DNA from 3 places in the Lacicoccus kunmingensis DSM 17847 genome. Region 3 is predicted to be linked to each of the others. Evidence: predicted binding sites of a transcription regulator. Region 3 holds the regulator's gene; each other region holds the start of a gene.
The links. The regulator Rex, encoded in region 3, represses fermentation and respiration genes when NADH is low (regulators of the CRP and FNR family bind a similar motif). The targets are predictions, from matches to a motif close to TTGTGAAATATTTCACAA.
Positions count from the first base shown of each region.

Region 1: the regulator Rex is predicted to act here: its motif matches at 5,865-5,882, upstream of BO48_RS02650 (citrate synthase).
Region 2: the regulator Rex is predicted to act here: its motif matches at 1,591-1,608, upstream of fadX (fatty acid degradation protein FadX).

Region 1 is NZ_JCANUC010000002.1:46,116-53,571, forward strand. It holds gene polA (DNA polymerase I) at 1-1,528, opposite strand, end outside; gene BO48_RS02640 (AbgT family transporter) at 1,633-3,204, opposite strand; gene icd (NADP-dependent isocitrate dehydrogenase) at 3,365-4,636, opposite strand; gene BO48_RS02650 (citrate synthase) at 4,652-5,767, opposite strand; gene BO48_RS02655 (hypothetical protein) at 6,003-6,773, opposite strand; gene pyk (pyruvate kinase) at 6,894-7,456, opposite strand, start outside.
Region 2 is NZ_JCANUC010000002.1:218,720-226,175, forward strand. It holds gene fadX (fatty acid degradation protein FadX) at 1-1,356, opposite strand, end outside; tRNA gene BO48_RS03610 (tRNA-Ser) at 2,013-2,100, opposite strand; tRNA gene BO48_RS03615 (tRNA-Glu) at 2,140-2,211, opposite strand; tRNA gene BO48_RS03620 (tRNA-Asn) at 2,217-2,288, opposite strand; tRNA gene BO48_RS03625 (tRNA-Gly) at 2,301-2,371, opposite strand; tRNA gene BO48_RS03630 (tRNA-His) at 2,386-2,458, opposite strand; tRNA gene BO48_RS03635 (tRNA-Phe) at 2,474-2,546, opposite strand; tRNA gene BO48_RS03640 (tRNA-Asp) at 2,568-2,643, opposite strand; tRNA gene BO48_RS03645 (tRNA-Met) at 2,660-2,733, opposite strand; gene BO48_RS03650 (tRNA dihydrouridine synthase) at 2,974-3,948, shown strand; gene BO48_RS03655 (DUF1697 domain-containing protein) at 3,968-4,510, shown strand; gene BO48_RS03660 (MerR family transcriptional regulator) at 4,527-5,255, opposite strand; gene BO48_RS03665 (thermonuclease family protein) at 5,398-5,982, shown strand; gene BO48_RS03670 (GntR family transcriptional regulator) at 6,109-6,477, shown strand; gene BO48_RS03675 (ATP-binding cassette domain-containing protein) at 6,470-7,351, shown strand; gene BO48_RS03680 (hypothetical protein) at 7,338-7,456, shown strand, end outside.
Region 3 is NZ_JCANUC010000021.1:6,527-13,982, forward strand. It holds partial or broken gene argS (arginine--tRNA ligase) at 1-472, shown strand, start outside; gene BO48_RS14400 (hypothetical protein) at 533-772, opposite strand; gene BO48_RS14405 (hypothetical protein) at 932-1,117, shown strand; gene BO48_RS14410 (ABC transporter ATP-binding protein) at 1,512-2,429, shown strand; gene BO48_RS14415 (ABC transporter permease) at 2,422-3,381, shown strand; gene BO48_RS14420 (ABC-F family ATP-binding cassette domain-containing protein) at 3,769-5,685, opposite strand; gene BO48_RS14425 (redox-sensing transcriptional repressor Rex) at 5,818-6,453, shown strand; gene BO48_RS14430 (twin-arginine translocase TatA/TatE family subunit) at 6,470-6,700, shown strand; gene tatC (twin-arginine translocase subunit TatC) at 6,748-7,456, shown strand, end outside.

The DNA of each region.
Region 1 (7,456 bases), on a different contig from region 3:
AGATTCGGGATTGGATTTCTTTCAACTGACCGTCAATTTCATCTTCCATTTCGACAAGACGTTCAGGCATGACACGTATGCCTCTGATTTCCATATCCGCAAGCACCTTTGACAGCGGCACTTCCAGGTCATAATACAGTTCTGACATTTCATCTTCTGTCAGTTTCTCCACCATCTTATCTTTTGCGGTATGGACCGCCATCACCTTATCTGTCAGAAATTCGATTGTTTCCTCTTCGGAAGGATTCTTTTTATTTCTCCCTTTTCCGTAGTGGAAATCGTCACTGTTGATATTGATGCCGTATGGACTCACCGTCTCTGAAACATCGATGATCTTCGTCGATGGATCGAGCAGGAAACTCGCCATCATGATGTCATTGCTGAAACCGTTGAATCGAATATTAAGCTGATTGAGCAGTGCAATCTGTCTTTTTATATCGTAAGCATTGACCGCTTCCCTGCTGTTCAGGAATTCTTCCAACTGCTTGGCATTAATATTTTCAAGACTTCTGACATACGCTTCTTCACCGTCAGTCAATGCAATGAATTCCGGCTTGTTATATAAGTAGTTTTCTGCATGCACTTCAAGGTGGATGGATACTTTATTTCCAAGATCCTCAAGGTTATCCGTATGCTCAACATCGAAGTCACTGATGTCTTCAGTTTCTGCTGCATCCATATTCTCAAGCAGTGAATTGAATTCATATTCTTTGAACAGCTCATATTTCTGTTCTTCTGTATCATTTTTAAATTCCAGGTCTTCAAGTTTGAAATCAAGCGGCACTTCTCTGTGGATTGTCGCAAGACTTTTACTCATCAATGCTTCTTCAGTAAATTCCTTCAGCTTCTCCTGAAGCTTCTTGCCGCTCACTGAACCTGCATTTTCCAGCACATTTTCAACCGTGCCGAACTGATGGAGCAGTTTCAGGGCCGTCTTTTCACCGACACCCGGGATACCCGGAATATTATCTGATTTATCCCCCATCAGACCTTTTAAGTCTATAATCTGTTCCGGTGTCAGGTCATATATTTCCCTGACATGTTCAGGTGTGTATTCATCAATATCACTGATGCCTTTTTTAGTGAAATATATGACTGTATGATCACTCGCCAGCTGTGTGAGGTCTTTATCACCCGTAATAACAATCGTTTTCATCTTTTCTGCATCCGCCATCATGGAAAGAGTCCCGATGATGTCATCCGCTTCATATTCATCCAGCTCAAAGCGTTTAATTCCGTATGCATCAATCAGGCGCCTGATCGGCGCGAACTGTTCACCCAGTTCAGGCGGTGTTGACTGTCTCCCGCCTTTATAGTCTTTATATTCTTTATGTCTGAAAGTCGATTTTCCAGCATCGAAAGCAACCATGAAATGAGTCGGCTCTTCTTCTTTGATGATTCTTTCCAGCAGTCTCGCGTAACCGAATATTGCATTCGTATGCAGACCGCTCTGATTGGACAACAGAGGCAATCCGTAAAATGCCCTGAAAGCCACACTGTTCCCGTCTATTAAAATCAATTTCTTCATGAGTTATGCTCCTCAATATAAATTATCATTCTTCGAATTATATATACCATTTTAACAGAGAAAAGAAAAAGACGCAGTTTTATCTGCGTCTTTGAAATCTTTTATTAACCTTGATATTCGATTGGTGCTGCTGGTCCGAGCGGTAATCCGAACAGCATCCACACGATGAGCATCAATGCCCAGAATACGAAGAAACATATGGAGTATGGCAGCATGACCGAAATCAATGTACCGATACCGATATTTCTGACGTATTGTTGTGCAAATGCGATGATAATTGCGAAGTATGTCATTAACGGTGTAATGATGTTCGTTGATGAATCCGCAACACGGTATGCCATCGTCGTCAGCTCAGGTGAATAGCCGAGCTGCATCATGATCGGTATGAAGATCGGGGCCATCATAGCCCACTTTGCACTGGCACTTCCGATGAACAGGTTGATGAATGCAGTCACTGCCATAAACCCGATAATAAGCGGAATGCCTGTCAGATTCATGCTTTCAAGCAAATCTGCACCGTTGACACCGATAACGAGTCCGAGATTGGATTCGTTGAAATATGCAACGAACTGACCGGCTGTGAATGCAAGAACAATGAACATACCCATCGATGCCATCGTTTTCGACATCTGTCCTGCAACATCTTTATCGTTCTTGATTGTACGGGTTACCATGCCGAACACAAGACCCGGTATAAAGAACAGAATTGCAATAATCGGCACGAGAGATGACATGAACGGCGACTGGATGATTGTATCCATGTAAGTGCCGTCAGTACCTCTCATCGGCGAATTTGGAAATACGACAAGCGACAATGCAAGCCCAAGTCCGATGATTACAGAAATGAATGCAGACCATAGACCTTTTATCTCAATTTTTGTGAGCGGTGCCATATAATCTTCTGCTGCTTCATCACCAGCATCTTCCGGAGCTTCCGAAGGATTATATTTTCCAAGTCTCGGTTCGACAATTTTATCAGAGACGAACCAGCCGACAAATGTCAATATGAATACGCTTGTTGCGATAAAGAACCAGTTCATGGTTACATTCATCGTTTCAGCATATGCCGGATCGATTGTTGCCGCTGCTGCGGTACTCAATTCAGCAAGCATAACATCTGTACCACTGATCAGAAGGTTTGCGGAGAAACCAGCCGATACACCGGCGAATGCGGCAGCAAGACCCGCAATCGGATGTCTTCCAAGTGCCAGGAATATGACTGCGCCAAGCGGCGGCAGTACAACATAACCCGCATCAGAAGCAAGTGATGACATGATACCTGCAAAAACAAGTCCTGCAGTGATCAGACTTTTAGGTATTGACAGTACAAAACCTCTAAGCGCTGCACTGATTAAACCTGAATGTTCTGCCACACCGATACCGAGCATCGTTACCAATACCACGCCAAGCGGTGCGAAATTAATGAAATTATCTGTCATCGTGGAGAATATGTAATTAATACCCTCTCCGTTGAGCAGATTCGTTACTGAAACTGTCTCCTCTTCCCCAGGGTGTTGCACCGACACGCCCATACTTGCGAATAGCCAAGACGCAAGCAGTGTCAAACCTGCCAGTATTGCAAATAATGTAACTGGATGAGGCAGTTTATTCCCCAGCCATTCTACAAAATCCAGGAACTTTTGGAAGAGACCTTTTTTACTTCTACCATTTTCCATTCCATTCTTCCTCCCAAAAATATAAGTAATCTTAAAATAAAGATAACGGCTTATATTATAAATGGTCGCAGCCATATTATCAAATGGTTTTGAAAATGTTTTCAAACAAAGAAAAAAGAAGAATGGTCAATCTGACCATTCTTCTTGAAATTAATTTTTATTAGTCCATGTTCTTAACAAGTTCTTCACCGAACTCTGAACATTTCACTTCTTTAGCGCCATCCATCTGACGGGCAAAATCGTAAGTGACTACTTTAGAAGCGATTGTTTTTTCCATCGCCTTAGTAATCAGGTTTGCAGCTTCAGTCCAGCCGATGTGCTCAAGAAGCAGTACGCCTGAAAGGATGACTGATGAAGGATTCACTTTATCCTGTCCTGCATATTTAGGTGCAGTACCGTGTGTCGCTTCAAAGATTGCATGTCCTGTTTCGTAGTTGATGTTCGCTCCTGGTGCAATTCCGATACCGCCGACCTGTGCAGCAAGTGCATCGGAAATGTAGTCACCGTTCAGGTTCATCGTAGCGACTACGCCGAATTCTTTCGGACGCAGTAGGATCTGCTGTAGGAAGATATCCGCGATTGCATCTTTAACGATGATTTTACCTGCAGCTTCTGCTTCTCCCTGTACTTTGTCCGCTTCCTCGCGGCCTTTTTCTTCAACGATTTTGTCATACTCTTTCCAAGTGAATACTTTATCGCCGAATTCTCTTTCAGCAAGGTCGTAACCCCATGCTTTGAACGCACCTTCAGTGAACTTCATGATGTTACCTTTATGAACTAAAGTAACAGAAGGACGGTTGTGTTCGATTGCATAGTTGATCGCTGCACGTACGAGACGCTCAGTACCTTCTTTTGATACCGGCTTGATACCGATACCTGAAGACTCAGGGAAACGGATGTTTTCAGAGCCCATTTCACCTTGGATGAAATCAATCACTTTCTTAACATCTTCTGAACCTTCCTGGAATTCGATACCTGCATAGATGTCTTCAGTGTTTTCTCTGAAGATGACCATGTCAGTATCTTCCGGACGTTTAACCGGTGAAGGGACACCGTCAAAATATCTTACCGGACGCAGACATGTGAAAAGGTCCAGTTTTTGACGCAGTGCAACGTTCAGTGAACGGATACCGCCGCCGATTGGTGTTGTAAGTGGTCCTTTGATTGCAATAAGGTATTCGTTGATTGCATCAAGCGTTTCCTGAGGCAGCCACTCTCCTGTTTCATCGAAAGCTTTCTGTCCTGCAAGCACTTCTTTCCATTCGATTTCTTTTTCTCCGTTGTATGCTTTTTCAACAGCACCGTCTAATACTTTTTGTGCCGCATTCCAGATGTCCGGGCCTGTGCCGTCACCGATGATGAATGGGATAACCGGTTTGTTTGGTACAGTCAAATTACCATTGTTAGTTGTGATTTTTTCACTAGCCATAATTAATTTTCCTCCAAATTATCTATTTTCGATTGGTTCGTATTTTCTGTCTGTTGCACCGATATATTCTGCTCTTGGTCTGATCAGTCTGTTGTCTGCATACTGTTCTAAAATATGCGCTGTCCAACCTGATGCACGGCTTATTGCAAAGATTGGTGTGAAGAGATCTGATTCAATGCCCATGGAGTGATAGACAGTTGCACTGAAGAAGTCGACGTTAGGCAGAAGGCCTTTTTCTTCTTTAACGATCTCAGCAATTCGTTTTGAAATGTCAAACAGCTCGCTGTTGCCGCTTTCGTCTGTCAGTTTCTTAGACATATCTTTTAAATATTTCGCACGAGGGTCGCCTTCTTTGTATACTCTGTGGCCCATCCCCATAATTTTTTCTTTGTTTTCAAATTTCTTTTGAATGTAGCTGTCCGTTTTATCAAGTGTACCGATATCCTTCAGCATCGCCATCACCTGTTCGTTTGCACCGCCGTGAAGCGGGCCTTTAAGGGCACCGATCGCCGCTGTGACACCGGAGTACACATCCGATTCAGTTCCGACACAGACACGCGCTGTAAACGTGGAAGCGTTCAGCTCATGGTCTGCATGCAGTACGAGCACTTTATTCATCGCTTCGATTTCTGTATCCGTCGGCTCTTCACCGTTCAGCATATACAGGAAATTCGCTGCATATGTCAGTCCTTCTTTAGGTTTTACAACATCCTTGCCATTGCGCAGTCGTGCAAATGCTGCAACAAGTGCAGGCAGCTGTGCGAGTATGCGCACCGCTTTCTGCTGTGACGCCTCCAATGATTTGTCTTCAGCATTTTCATCAAAGTGGGCTGTCAGTGAAAGACCTGTTCTGACTGCCGACATAGGATGTACTTTATCAAGCGGGTATAATTCAAAATGCTTATAAATGTTGTCATCCAAACTCATCAGATCAAACAGTTCTTTATTGAATGCTTCCAGCTCCTGTTCATTCGGCAGCTTATCGTTCCATAACAGATAAACCACTTCCTCAAACAGTGCATTTTCAGCAAGATCATCTATTTCATAACCACCATAGGTCAATTGTGAACCGATGATTGAACTGATCTTGGAATTAGCAACAACTACCCCTTCTAAACCTTTGTTCTCAGGCATTTTAAATCCTCCTCTAAATTACTATAGAAATATTTATAGTTTCTCTCATTATATCAAAGAATAAGATATTGTGAATATTTCAATGTAATGCCAATATTTGTGAAAGCATTTACATAAACACTATCAGAGCCCATCATCAAAGCTTTTCTAACAGAATATTTGAAAATATGCGTTATGATAAGTAATGTTTAATTATCTTATGGTTAAAGATAACTTTACCTTATGTTGCAGAGATTTACATACCGCTTGGTTTTTCAATGACAGGTATATTGCCGATTCTTTCAATGGAGATTGTCGATGACAGCTCATATTCTTCGCCGTCACTGTTTACAACAGCTGTCAGTTCGCCGCCGTCATATTTGTATTCACTGTCGAAAGTGAGTGTCATCTCACCCGAAATATCATCCGCATCTTCAATGATGCCGCTCGCTTCTTCAGTCAATAAAACGCTGATATCTTCCTGATTTTCAAACTGCACAGCAAGAGAATAGCCATTTTCTGTTTCTGTGACTTCGCCGGATCTGTAGTTGTCGAGCCGGCTGATCAGATCGCTGTATGCGGAGTTTTCAATATCCATCTCTTCATCCTGCAGTTCGAGCGCTTCACCTTTGTAGATGTAGTGTTCGCCGTCGATGATATAGTGCGTCGTTGTCAGATCATCACTGTTGATCGCGATTTTAAGTTCATTCTGATCGCTGTGGGTAGTGATTGTTCTTATCGGGTTGGAGTCTTCTCCGCTGGACATGTTATAAACCTGATTCAGTTCATAACTTTCTGTATCCGACCAATTTTCCTGTGCCCCGTCGATCAGCTCATCTGCAGAAAGGGATGATGCTTCGCCGGATCCATCTTCAGATTCTTCACTTGTCTCACCTTCTGATTCCTCTGTGCCTTCCTCGGAACTTTCTTCTCCAGTCGATTCAGAATCATTCTCGTCATTACCATTACATGCTGTCAATAATAACATTAATCCAAAAATCGTAGTCAATAATAAATTTCTTTTCATAGTCAACACCTCAAAATCATTATACCAGTGAAAAAATTAGAGTGAAACAAATATTTGATGCTTGTCATGTAAAAACACCCCATCAGCCGTCTATTACGGTAATGGGGTGTAAAATGAGTATTAAAGTACGTTTGCATGTCCGCTGTAAATGGAGTTCTGTGCGGAATCGATAGTGACAAGGTCACCGTCTTTCAATATTTCAAACGCGTTTTTTGCACCGACGATTGTCGCAAGCTCAAGGTTCAGGCCGACGATTGCACCGTGGGAGGTCAATCCGCCTTCCACAGTGACGAGCCCTGCCACCTCTTCCAGCAATTCCGTCATCTCGGACTGAACCGAAGTGAGGACGACAATTTTATCTTTGATATCTTTCGATTTCAATTCTGAAAGGTTGTCCGCCGTCACAACTTCGGCCACCGTGCTTCTTCTGCCGATACCTTGTGCTTTGATCAATACATCGCCGACAACATGAAGTTTCATCAAGTTCGTCGTTCCTGCCTGACCTGTCGGTACACCCGCAGTGATGATCAGAAGGTCACCGTAGCTCGCATAGCCTTTTTCAAGCGTGACGGATACAGAAGTATTTAAAAGTGTATCCGTATCTTTCGTGGCGTCTTCAACAATCGGCTGCACGCCCCATATCAATTCAAGCTGTCTTGCCACATATCCGTAAGGCGTCACTG
Region 2 (7,456 bases), on a different contig from region 3:
GGTCTGTCCAAGTTCTCTGGAATGAGCAGCATTAAAGTCCAGACTTTTAACATGATCTACAAACTTCTTCGAAAACCCCTCTTCTTCAATCTGCAATTCATTATTTTCACAGGCCGACTTCGCCCCCACGACCATCGTCCCTGAAAATATCAATGTTTTAATCGTCTGACTGATATCTATAAATCCACCGCTGCCATTCATTCTGTCCCCGAACTTCGATACGTTGACATTGCCCGAACCGTCGATTTCAGCAAAACTCAGAAACGCAATATCCAGACCACCATTAAAAATAAAGTCCCATGTCATATCATGCCGCATTCTGGCATCAAGATTGTAATTCATGCCGAAGTGATTCCCGCTGCCGATCATACCGCCGAAAATTCCCGTATCGATATTCAATCTGACAAGATCATCAGCACGTTCTTCTCTTAAGACATTGCTCAGTTCATTATTGATGCCGTAGCCGACGCTGACAGCATCCCCCTTTTTTAAAAACTGCGATGAACGTCTTAATATGATTTTTCTGGCACTGAAGTCCAAATATTTCTCTTTCGATTTTACAATTCTGTGGTGGCCGGACAGAGCCGGATCATAATAAGTCTGAATGACCTGTTTATGATATTTCGGATTTTTATTTACAACGACATAGTCGACAAGCTCCCCCGGTATAAAGACCTCATTCGGATTATATCTTCCGCTTTCAATGACCTCTTTGACCTGCACGATGACTTTGCCGTTGTTCTGCCGCGCAGCCGAAGCAGCACTGAACCCTTCACCGAGATGAGATTCATGGGTCATAAAAATATTCCCTTTCTCATCCGCATAAGTACCTCTTAACAACGTCACATCAATGGCGGGAAAATTATAATGAAGATATTCTTCATCATTAATTTCAAGCAATGAAACCAGATCCTCCTCAGTGACATCGTTCATTTTACCGCCTGAATGTCTCGGATCCACAACCGTGTTTAATCCGATTTTGGAAATCATTCCCGGCAAAGATGATGAATGATGTCTGTAATGTGTCGCAATAACGCCCTGAGGCAGAAAATAACCCTCAATCTCATTATTCTTGATCGCTTCGATTGTAAACGGTGACGCTATAATTAAACTGGAAATGATTCTTTTCACCATACCCCTTGATACAAAAGAATCGAAATCGAAACCGTCATCAAAGTCACTGATATCATTTGAAACGATAAAAGTCAGATCATCAGGCGTCCCGTCTTCATCATGCTGTTCCGCCAGGTGCTTTAATATTTCCATCGGCAGATTGCCGGTGGATAAGGCAGCAACAGCAATAACATCTCCGTTTTTAACAATATTTTTTAAATCTCTGTATGAAATAATCTCCATATCCCAATCTCCCGACATTTAATAAAATTTTCTAATTATAAACATCCCTTTGTTTTCCTCCTTTTCACATTAATAAATGTAACACCACATTTCTTAAATGTAAACGATTTCATTTCAAATAATTCAATATTTTTAAAATTTAAATTTCACACCTAATACTAAGACTTGGTCCTAATAATCAGTGGTCAAACCACTGTCATTGTCGTTACATCAAGGTTTATGGTTAATTTCACCTTTTGAAACTTTTGAAATATATTATTTAATTATAATGAAATAAATAAAAATTGACTTTTAACTCAAAAAATGTCCAAGTACATAAAAAAATCACCAGGGACTCACCTGATAATTAAATAATCGGCTTACTATTCTTCCATTACTTCAGATTTTTCATTAAATTTTTACACATATTCCAAAACTCATTCCCAGTCATCTTAAATCGATCATTCTTTGAAATATTTAAAAGGCAATAAAATCAATTGTTTCAAAATCTCCATGTCCTTTAAGTAAGCCACCTGAAAAATTGACACCCCCTCCCCCTTCTTCACCACACATCTGATACGGAACAAACGGATGACTTGTGTTTATTCACTCCATCGTTTTTCAGCCAAATAAAAAATACCCTTGTCAAACCGAAGTTTGACAAGGGTATTAAGTAACGGACAGTTAGGGATTTGAACCCTAGAAACGGGAAAACCGTTTACACGCGTTCCAGGCGTGCGCCTTAAGCCGCTCGGCCAACTGTCCACAATAAAAATAGAAGTGCAATGAGTACACTTCTAATTATGACCCGTACGGGACTCGAACCCGTGTTACCGCCGTGAAAGGGCGGTGTCTTAACCGCTTGACCAACGGGCCAGAAGCTCCACAGGTAGGATTCGAACCTACGACCGATCGGTTAACAGCCGATAGCTCTACCACTGAGCTACTGTGGAATAATAAGTAAAAGCGGGTGATCGGAATCGAACCGACAACATCAGCTTGGAAGGCTGAGGTTATACCATTTAACTACACCCGCATCAAAATATAAAGGGCGGCTGATGGGGTTCGAACCCACGCATGCCGGAACCACAATCCGGTGTGTTAACCACTTCACCACAACCGCCATAAAGGTGCTAAATGGTCCAGGACGGAATCGAACCGCCGACACAAGGATTTTCAATCCTTTGCTCTACCGACTGAGCTACTGGACCTGCATATGTAATTAAAACAAATGGCGGTCCCGACGGGAATTGAACCCGCGATCTCCTGCGTGACAGGCAGGCATGTTAACCGCTACACCACGGGACCACTTCAAATAAAAAAATTGCGGGAGTTGGATTCGAACCAACGACCTCCGGGTTATGAGCCCGACGAGCTACCGAACTGCTCCATCCCGCGGCAATATTATTAGAGCGTTTTAACGCCTGAATATTATATTATCCTTTTTCCTGAATCTTTTCAAGTATTTTTTACTATATTTTAATGTTAAATTTACACCTTCTTAATGAATAGTGACGATTATCATCCAATTACTATATTTCAACCTACTTTTAATTCTGATATATTCTGGTATAATATACATGTTATTTTAAGACTCATATATCGTTATATATGAAGTCATTGAGAGGATTGTATTTTATGAAAGAAAATTTTTGGCAGGATCTGCCCCGCCCTTTTTTCGTGCTGGCACCAATGGAAGATGTGACTGATGTGGTGTTCCGCCATGTAGTCGCTGAAGCAGCAGCGCCTGATGTGTATTTTACAGAGTTTACAAACTCGGACAGCTACTGCCACCCGGACGGGAAAGCCAGTGTACGCGGCCGGCTGTCTTTTACAGAAGATGAACAGCCGATTGTTGCTCATATTTGGGGAGATAAACCCGAACATTTCCGGGAAATGAGCATCGGCATGGCGGAAGCCGGATTCAAGGGTCTCGATATCAACATGGGATGTCCGGTCGCCAATGTGGTCGGCAACGGCAAGGGATGCGGTCTGATCCAACGTCCCGAAGTGGCGGCCGAACTGATACAGGCAGCAAAGGCAGGCGGTCTTCCCGTCAGTGTCAAAACCCGTCTCGGCATGCTTAAAGTGGATGAATGGCACGACTGGCTGAAGCATATTTTGGAACAGGATATTGCGAACCTTTCCATCCACCTCCGTACAAGAAAAGAGATGAGTAAAGTGGATGCACACTGGGAACTGATCCCGGAAATCAAAAAACTTCGTGATGAAATCGCACCGGATACTCTCCTTACAATCAATGGTGACATCCCCGACCGTAAAACAGGTCTGGAACTCGTTGAACAATATGGTGTGGACGGCGTGATGATCGGCCGTGGCATATTTAAAAACCCGTTTGCGTTCGAAGTGGATCAAAAGGAACACACCAGTGATGAATACCTCGAACTGCTGCGTCTGCACCTTGATCTTTTTGATAAATATTCAGAAATCGTAGAAAGAAGATATATTACACTTCACCGCTTCTTCAAAATATACGTCAAAGGATTCAGAGGCGCCGGAGAACTCAGGAATAACTTGATGAACACAAAGTCCACTGATGAGGCACGTTCATTACTGGATGCATTTGCGCTGCAGTATGAGATAGCAAGATAAGGCCAAGGGAGTGGTTACTATGATGTATGTCGCTTTACTCCGCGGTATCAATATCGGCGGCAGAAACAAGGTCGATATGAAAATTCTTAAAAAGTCATTTGAAACAGCCGGCATGACGGACGTGGTCACTTATATCAATTCAGGCAACATCATTTTTACAAATAAAGACCCTAATACTTTCAAATTGGCAGAAACGCTTGAAGCAGTCATTCTTAAAGATTTCGAACTGGATATAAAAGTCCTGCTCAGAAGTAAAGATGAGATCGAAAATATCATACATTTTCTGCCGGAAAACTGGAAGAATGATAATGACATGAAGAGCGATGTCATGTTTTTATGGGACGAGATCGATGATGAATCCATACTGGAAAATTTAAAAATCCGACCTGATATCGACAATGTCATGTACAGACCCGGCGCCGTCCTCTGGTCAGTAGATAAGGTAAATGCTTCTAAAAGCGGAATTTCCAAAATCGTCGGCACAAAAATTTATAAAAAGATGACAGTCAGAAACGTCAACACCGTCCGAAAAATCCACAGCCTGATGCAGGAAGCAGAATAACCCCCTTATTCGGGGGTTATTTATTTTGTTCATAATATTCGTTCATCGCACTTTGCATGAATTCAGAAAGACCATCTCCAAATTCATCGATATTTTTTGTAAACCTCTCATCTTCCACATACATATCGCCAAGACTTTTGAAGGCAGCCAGGGAGTATTCTCCCATTTCATTCAGAAATACAAACCATTTATTGATTTCGGACTGCGCCTCTTCACTTGAAGGGTCGGTATGCCTGATTTCTGCAAGGTCTGTTAATATTTCCCTGAATTTCGTTTCCACTTCTTCTGTGCCCATCTGTCTCATTTTTCTATTGGATTCATCAACTGCCGCATCACCCCACCGTTCTCTCGCTTCCTGCTCGTATGGGTTATTGCTGAAATCTATGCCACTAAATTTATCTTCATTTGTCATTTCTATCTCTCCATTCATGTTTTGAATTGTTAAATCAATTGTGTTTACCATTGCTGAAATCCGGCTTTTTTCTTCCAGCAGCATCTTTTTTTGCATTAAAAGCGCTTCTTTTTGATCGTAATCCGGATCTGAAACAATCTTTTGGATATTGGCAAGTTTGAAACCGAGCTTCCTGAAAAATAACACCTGCTGTAATTTTGCCAGATCATCACTCGTGTATACTCTGTACTCATTATTTTCATGCCTGTCCGGGCTGATCAGACCGATTTCATCATAATGATGCAGTGTTCTGATACTCACGCCGACAAGATCAGCGACTTCTTTCGTTTTCATGATCTCACTTCCTCTATATTTATAATTTAGTCCATCACGTTACGTTATGGTCAAGAGCTTTATTCATATATTAATTGATATGTATAATTTTCAAAAACTATAATATAATATATGAAACGAACTATACATAAAGGATGTTTATATGAGTCGCAAACGAAATTTTGACCTTAATCAGCTGAATAACCGCCGAAACAGAAGGATGATCAAAAAACTCGGCTGGCCGGGCGTGTTGCTGGTCGTTGTCCTTGTCGCCGTCACCTATTTCTTTTCAGGGGAAGATTTAGATTCAACCGGGGGCTCCGGAGAATATACGCTTGGGGAGTTTCATGAAGTGACCGTGAACCAATTAATTGATGGAGATACCACACGGTTCAATTTCGAGGGACAGAGCGAAAGTTTCAGATATCTGATCATCGATACACCTGAAGTGAATACAGACTCCGGCACTCCCGAACCGTATGCCGTGGAAGCAGCAGACAGGGTCGAGGAATTACTGATAGAGGCAGACACGATCGAAGTGGAGTTCGATGTCGGCCCCACTACAGATGACTATGACAGGTTCCTCGTCTATGTATATGCTGATGGCGAAATGATCAATGAAGTGTTGCTCCGTGAAGGACTCGCTACAGTACGTTACGCCAACCCTCCGAATACCAGTTATCTGGAACAGTTCGAAGAGGCGGAAGAACAGGCGAAGAATGACAATGCGGGAATGTGGTCTGAATAGAAAACCTTGAATGACAATTTGAATGTCATTCAAGGTTTTTTTATTTTACCATTTACAAAATACACCTCAGACTGTATAGTTGATTACACAACTAATCAACCAATCATGACAGGCGGTGTTTATTTTGTGAAAACTGTACTTGATGAATCGAGACCAATATTCCAACAGATATATGAAATGATCGAAGACGACATAATCGAAGGCGCTCTTGAAGAAGGCGACCAGATTCCTTCGACTACTGAGCTGTCAAAATTTTATCAGATCAACCGGGCAACAGCCCAAAAAGGCCTGGCGATGCTGATTGAAGATGGAAACGCATATAAACAGAGAGGCGTCGGTATTTTCGTCTCTGAAGGTGCAACACAAAATCTTATAGAGAAAAGAAAAAAAGATTTTCAGCTGCAGTTCATCAAACCGATGCTTGAAGAATCGAAGAGACTTCGCATGTCAAAAGAAGAAGTCATTAAATTTATAGAGGAGGACAAAGATGATTAATATAAAAAATCTATTTTTTGCTTATGACAATAAGAACATATTGAAAGATGTGAACTTGACTGAAACGGAACCGGTGATCGTCGGACTTTGGGGACGGAACGGTTCCGGCAAAACAACACTGATGAAAATATTATCAGGCTTGGAGAAGCCCGGGAGCGGCATTGTGGAAGTCGATGGCGTAGCACCCTACAACAATATTGAAGCGATGCACCACGTATCTTTCATGCAGGAAGACCACCCCTACTCTGATTTGTGGGACGTCAATGATGCCATGAATTTCGCGAGTGATTTCAACCGCAACTGGGATCAGACGCTCGCTGACGAGCTGGTGGATATTTTCCAGCTGCCGAGAAACCAGAAAATACGCAAGTTTTCCAAAGGGATGAAAACGATGATTACGATTGTTATCGGACTTGCGAGCAAATCTCCCATTACGATTTTTGATGAGCCTTCAAATGGCCTGGATGCGCATATGAGAAAACATTTTTATGATGTGCTGCTAGATTCCTATGAAGAACATCCACGTTTAATTTTACTTTCATCGCATCATATCGAAGAAGTTCAGCCATTATGTGAAAAGATAGCGATTATCAACAACAATACTTTGATGAAATATGAAGAAACTGATGTTTTCAAAAATAACGGCGTATATATCAGCGGACCCGCTGATGCAGTCCAATCATTCATCGTTGATATGACGGTGCTGGAAAAGCGCAAACTCGGTAAACAGTTGAAAGTTATGGTCGATGAATCGTTCACAGAAGATTTTAAAGCTCGCGCAGAGGCATCCGGACTCACTATTGAAAAGGCGCCGTTCCAAGATTATCTCGTAAATTTAACTAAAAAGGAGTCGAATGATCATGAATTCGCTTAAAGGCCCTTTGAAAATTGTTTCTAAAGAAATGGGCATCACTCTTTACATTAATATTGGGTTGACAATCGCCCTGTTCGCACTTTTTCTCTTCCTGAGTTTCAGAGC
Region 3 (7,456 bases):
TCTAGAAAATAAAGAACAAGTAGCAGGGAAAATTGCAATCGGGGCGATAAAGTTTCATGATTTGAAGAATGATAGGATGAATAGCTATGATTTCAATATTGAAGACATGCTGAAATTTGACGGAGAAACTGCAACCTATGTGAATTATACCAATTCCCGTATTCAGTCAATATTAAGTAAAAATCAGGTTGTCCATAATAAGGAATTTGTATTCGAAGAAAATATGTGGCCAATTTTAAAACATATGGCAAAGTATGAGGAAGTTCTTGAAGAAGCGGCTATTCGTTATTCACCTTCGGTAATATGCAGATATGTCATGCAGTTGTGCAGACTGTTCAATACTTATTATGGTCAGGAAAGAATTATCAGAAGTAACAATGAAAAATCCAAACTGATTCTGCTACAGTTGATATCCCGTAATATTAAACAAGCGATGAGTATGCTCGGGATAGAAACGGTGGACAGTATGTAGTCCCTGTATTATAAAAGGAGAAAACCATATTCCGGCTTTCTCCTTTTTAAATTCATAAATTTATCTGTACTGATTAAATTGATTGTTCCCTTTTTCTTTCTGCACCTGTTCTACGGCATCATCGACCTTGCCCTGGGTTTCTTCTTGTTTTGAGCCGGCCTTGGATTTTTCATCTTTGAAATCGTGTTTCTTGGCCTGTGCTTTTTCTTCCATCTGTGCTTTTTGTTCCTGGCCTTCTTCAGCCTGTCTTTGTGCTTCGTCTTTCATCTTTTCTACTTGATCTTTATGTTCTTCAGTCATCATTACACGCTCCTTTGAATTACTGTATACTTACTTTTACCATTCTCCGGAAGGAGTTAAACAAATATCTTTCATCACATTTATTTTGAATCTGAAAAGTGTATAATGACAAATAAATCATGAAATTTATATTTAAACTGATTTGTACGGAGGGGTTGCATGGTTTATTTCAAAATATTATTTCCATTAATCTTCTTGACTGCATTTCTATTGTTATTGAACCGGTCATCTATTTTTAATTCAGAAGGCGGAAAGTTCAGGCATTCGGAAGCAGACCTCTTTCTTAAAGGTCTTTTGGGGATTGAAGCAGTGGCAGTTTTAATCATATTGATGTTTATCTTATAAGGAGGGATTTTATTAATAAAAATAAAACCGGTCACTTTTTAGGAGTACTGTCCATACTGGCCATTATTATAAATGTCATTATATTTTTCACACAGAGAGGTCCTGATGCCGAACCTTACTTCATCATTGTTTTTGGCATATTATCCCTCGGGGGAATCGTTTCAGCTGTATTATCTCTATGGCTTACCAGGAAATTAATTTTGTTTTTCTTAGGTCTGCTTGGAAACAGCACGATTCTTGTTTTTGTATTATTCCTGCTGCTGGCAATGGGGATCGGTGAACCGTAACCATTTACCTGGATAACGATAAAATTTATGATAGGGATTATTTACATCATGTATTGTGTTAAACTTGAATCTGCATTTATATAAATAAAAATCAAAGGGAGAATTATATGTCTGAAGCTGCCATGAAAATTATTGATTTACATAAGAAAATCGGACGCAGTCATATCATCAAAAATCTTGATTTTGACATCAGGCCGGGAGAGGTTTTTGGTTTCATAGGACCAAACGGTGCCGGCAAGACGACGACAATACGGATGATGGTGGGTCTGCTCAGCATAACGAAAGGTGATGTGGTCATACAAGGCCACAGTATAAAAAAGGACTATACAAAAGCAATCGGTGAAGTCGGAGCGATAGTGGAGAACCCTGAAATGTATCCCTTTATGACCGGTCTGCAGAACCTGAAGCATTTCGCAAGGATGTCCGACGGAGTGACAAATGAACGTATAAAAGAAGTGATTGAGCTGGTTGGTCTGGAGAAGGCAATCAAGACGAAAGTCAATAAGTATTCGCTCGGTATGCGACAGCGCCTTGGCATAGCACAGGCGCTCCTGCATAGTCCATCTGTACTGATATTGGATGAGCCGACGAACGGTCTGGATCCTACCGGCATACGTGAAATTCGAAGATACATCAGACGTCTTGCGGTTGAAGATAATGTATCTGTCATTGTTTCGAGTCATCTGCTCAGTGAAATTGAATTGATGTGCGACCGTATCGGTATCATTCAAAATGGTGAGCTGATTGCGATTAAAGATCTGCATGAAAAAGCTGAAACGAATGAGTACATCGTCAATCTTGATGTGTATCCTATGGAGATGTCTATTGATATCCTCCATAAAATGACTGGAATAGAGATTTTGGATACCGAAAGAGGAGTACAGATTAAAACTATAAAAGAGAACATTCCGTTTCTTGTGACGACGCTCGTCCAGAACGATATAGAGATCTACGGGGTAAATGTGCTCCAGTCGACACTTGAAGATCAATTTATCGAGATGATTGGAGAGAATATCATTGAATAAATTATTCAGCTTAATTATAAACGAACTGGGAAAGATATTTGTGCTCAAATCCACGTGGATCATGTATATCATTCTTGCCGGCATTATTATAGTGAGTGCTGTCATTACAAGCACTTCTAATTTCGTGAATACTGATAAGACTTATTCCGATGATTGGAAGACAGAACTTCAGGAAGAAAATGAAACACTGATGACTGAAATTGAAGAAGCAGAGGATGATCCTTTCATAGAATCCAGTAATATGGATATCATTGAAGAAAATGAATATCATATTGAGAATGATGTCCGGCCGTACGGCTACCATGCGGGAGACTTTACGATGGACAACCTGTTTCTTACTTCGCTGATCAGCCTGTTCACCATAATTGTCGGCGGCGGTATAGTTGCGAATGAATTCAGATGGGGGACCATCAAACAGCTTCTGATCCGGCCGATTTCAAGAAGTGTGATTCTTCTGTCTAAATATATTGCACTTCTTTTATTCACATTGTTTACTGTACTGTTTCTTATTTTGATCGGTGTGGCAGTTGGCGCATTATTTTACGGCCTTCCCGCTGTTAATCCTGAAATAGTGGTGACACGTCCGGACGGTATGGCGACTTCAGCACTGGTGCTGGAGGCACTTATGATGTATGGATTCAGAACACTGAATATTATTATACTGGCCACATTCGCCTTTATGATTTCGAGTATTTTCAGAAGCAGTGCACTTGCCATCGGTCTGGCGATGTTCCTCATGTTTGCAGGTTCGACAGCCGCCCAGGCACTTGCGAGGTATGAGTGGTCCAAATTCATTTTATTTGCCAATACGGATCTATCTGTATACTTCAATCTCGTCGGACCGATCCGTGACGAGATGACCATCGGATTTTCAACAGGTGTTATTGTAGTTTATGTGATTATATTCATCATAGCGGCTTGGATGGTATTCACTAAACGTGATGTTGCTTGATAAAATTGAATCAACTATAAGAAAACGAAGATCATTTCTGATCTTCGTTTTTATTATGTGTAAATTGATAAAGCGAACATACATTCAACTCTATCGAATGAAACATACATTCAACGTTGTCAACAGGGAACATTTGTTTTATCCACAGACTGTGGATAACCTGTGGATTAAACTGTGTTTCATTTTGGATAAGTCATCAACATCTGTGGAATTAAATGTGTATAACTGTGCAAAACTTTGTGGATAATGTGGATAAGTCGTTAAAATACTGATTTAATCACACCATGGCTGTGCATAACTTTGTGATGAAGTATAATTCTGACAAATTACGTTATACACCGAACATATGGTTAAAAAAGAAACGTCCGGTACATTGACCGAACGCTTCTATGTTTCTGATAACAGCTCTTCGCTTTCTGCCCATTGTTCCATAACAGTTTCCAATCTGTCATTTCTGTCTATCAGCTGATCATTGAGTTCTGCGGATTTTGTATAGTCATTGTAAACTTCCGGATCCAGCAGCTGATTTTCTATACTCTCTATATCTTGTTCAAGAACGGTTATTTCCTGCTCAAGAGTTTTAACTTGTTTTTTCAATTTGCCTATTTCATTACGCTGTCGTTTCTGTTCTTCATAGCTGAGATGACCTTTATTTTCAGACTCTGTTTCTTTTACTTCAGTTTCCCGTGTTAATTTCAATTCCTCTTTTTTATGAAGGAAGTAGTCATAATCTCCATTAACTAAAAACAAGTTCTCTTTTTCCATTTCCAAAATGCGGTTTGCTATTCTGTTGACGAAATATCTGTCATGAGAGACGAATATGATGGTGCCTTCAAAATCATCGAGTGCATTTTCAAGGACTTCCTTACTGTCGATGTCCAGATGGTTCGTCGGTTCATCGAGTATAAGGACATTATTTTTTTCAAGCATCAGCTTTGCCAGCTGAATCCTTGCTTTTTCACCGCCGCTCAAATCATTGACGCTTTTCAGCACTTCATCCTGTGTAAATAAAAACCGGCCTAATATTTTTCGGACATCGCTTTCCTTCATCTCAGGGTACTCGGACCACAACTCCTCAAGGACATTTTTGCTGGAAGTGAATTCGGCCTGTTTCTGATCGTAATATCCGATTGAAACATTGGTGCCGTAAACGATGTCACCGGCTTTTTTCTGTATTTTCTTTGCGATGGTTTTGACGAGAGTGGATTTACCGATGCCGTTGGGGCCGAGTATCGCAAGCCTGTCCCGTTTTTCCACACTGAAGTTGATATGGTTGTTAAGCACCTCATCATAGCCGATTGACAGGTCATTGATTCTGAGTACATCATTACCGCTTTCACGCTTTATATTGAAAGTGAAATTGGCATTTTTATGATCCTGTTTCGGGGCGTTGATGCGTTCCATCATTTCGAGTTTTTTCCGTCTGTCTTTTGCCATGCCGCTCGTGGAGGCACGTGCGATATTTTTATCGACAAAATTTTCCAGTCTGGCAATTTCTTTTTGCTGTCGTTCATATTGCTTCATGGTCAACTGGTATCGTTTCTCTTTTTCCACAACATACTTGGAATAATTGGTGTGATAGAGTGTACCGGTGCCAAGTTCCACTTCATATATTTTGTCGACGGTTTTATCCAGGAAGTATCTGTCGTGACTGATGATGACGACAGCGCCCTGGAAGCTGTTTAAATACTGTTCGAGCCATTCTACCGTATCCATGTCCAGATGATTTGTCGGCTCATCGAGAAGCAGCAGATCGGGCTTTGAGAGCAGCATCTGGGCAAGTGACAGACGAGTCTTCTGGCCGCCTGAAAATTCATCGACTGGACGCTCAAGATCGCTCACATCAAAACTCAATCCGGTCAGTACCATTTTGATATTGGAATCTATATGATAGCCGTCCTGATTTTCAAAAGCGTTTTGAAGTCTTTCCAGCTTGTTCACATAGTCCTGGTATTTCTCATGGGTATATTCATTATTTTCAAGCCATAGAGTGACTTCATCCATTTCATCTTTCAACGCTAAAACTTTTTTGAATGGACGTCTCATCTCTTCTTGTACCGTGAGACTGGACTCCAAAGTCATCTGTTGGGTCAAATAACCGACGGATGTTCCTTTGGGCTGCGTAAGATTACCGCTGTCATAACTCATTTCCCCGGCCATTATTTTCATCAGAGTAGTTTTGCCGGCACCATTTTTGCCAACGATACCTATATTTTCACCTGATTTGATTTCCAAAGTGACTTTATCGAAAACCAGATCAGTGACAAATGATTTTTTTAAATTAGATAATTGCATTACGATCATAAATTTCCCTCACTTTCTTTATAGTCTACAACAGTATACTGAAAAAAACGATGGTAATTCACATGCAATAGTAGGAAGGAATGCACTATTTATGCTATAATAATGTCATTAGTCAATGGGTAGGTGTAAATGATTGTGAATACAAAAAAGAAAATTCCAAACGCAACAATGAAGCGGCTACCTCTTTATTATAGATATTTTAAACAAGTAGAAGAAGCAGCTACTGACAGAGTATCATCAAAAGAGATAAGTGAAGCTTTGGATATTGATTCAGCCACAATCCGAAGAGATTTTTCTTATTTTGGAGAACTTGGACGTAAAGGGTATGGCTATAATGTAAAAAGCTTATTGAATTTCTTTATGGAACATATCCAGGGTACCGACAAGAAAAACATTGTGCTAGTGGGAGTAGGAAATTTAGGCAGTGCATTATTGAATTATAAATTCAATAATTTAAGTGATAAAATGAATGTAGTCGCAGGTCTCGACAACAATGAAAAACTGATCGGCACAAAGATTAATGATGTCACGATTCATCACACAGATGAACTTGAATCAATAATTGAAGAGGGGAATGTGGAAGTTGCAATATTAACCCTGCCGGTTTCAGCGAGTCAGGAAATGGCTGAAAGACTTGTCGATGCAGGCGTTAAAGGCATTTTGAATTTCACACCGACAAGATTGGATTTAGACAAAAAGATTTATGTACATAACATCGACCTGGGTGTTGAGTTACAAGCATTATTCTTTTATATGAAGAATTTATAGAAAGGGGAAAATAATTATGTATACATTCTTATTACCATCCACTTTGATGGTCACCGGTCCCGTCAGTTTAATCGTAATCGCAGTAGTGGCATTAATCATTTTTGGACCAAAGAAACTCCCGCAGTTCGGGCGGGCTATCGGTTCCACATTGAAAGAATTTAAAGATGCAACTAAAGGTTTGGCAGAAGACGATGAGGACGAAGAAGAAAAGAAGAAAGAAACTAAGAAAATTGAATCAGAGTCATAATAATAATGGTGGCGAAAGCCACCTTTTTTTAAGAGGTGAATCAACTTATGCAAGATGAAGAAAAAAAGGATATAATGGAGCATTTGGATGAGCTCAGAAAACGATTGCTCATCGTAATGTATTTTTTTCTTGCTGCATTAATTGTGGGCTTTTTTTTATCCCAACCTTTAATTTATCAGATGCAGAACGCACCTTGGACTGGGGATATCCAAATGCACGCCTTTCAGGTGGCAGATCCGCTTAAAATTTACATAATGGTGATTATAATCATCGCATTTGTTATTATTTTACCGGTCATTCTCTATCAGCTATGGGCTTTTATTTCTCCGGGACTGTACAGTAATGAGCAAAAGCTAACATTGAGTTATATTCCTATAGTGATGATATTGATGTTGACGGGTATGGCTTTCAGCTACTTCATTGTCGTACCTTACATTGTACAGTTTACTTTTGATTTATCGGCAAATATGGGAATAGAAACGACGATAGGAATTAACCAGTACTTTGGCTTCTTGTTCCGCATTGTACTGCCATTTGGTGTAATATTCCAGATGCCGATTTTGGTTCTCTTTTTGACACAGCTGGGGATGATTACACCTATGTTTCTAAAACAGAACCGTAAATATGCTTACTTCATATTATTCATCATTGCGGCTATTATCGCACCGCCGGACTTTATGACACATATAATTTTAACGATTCCGATGATCCTGCTTTATGAAATCAGCATCGTAATTTCTAAATATGGTTACAAGA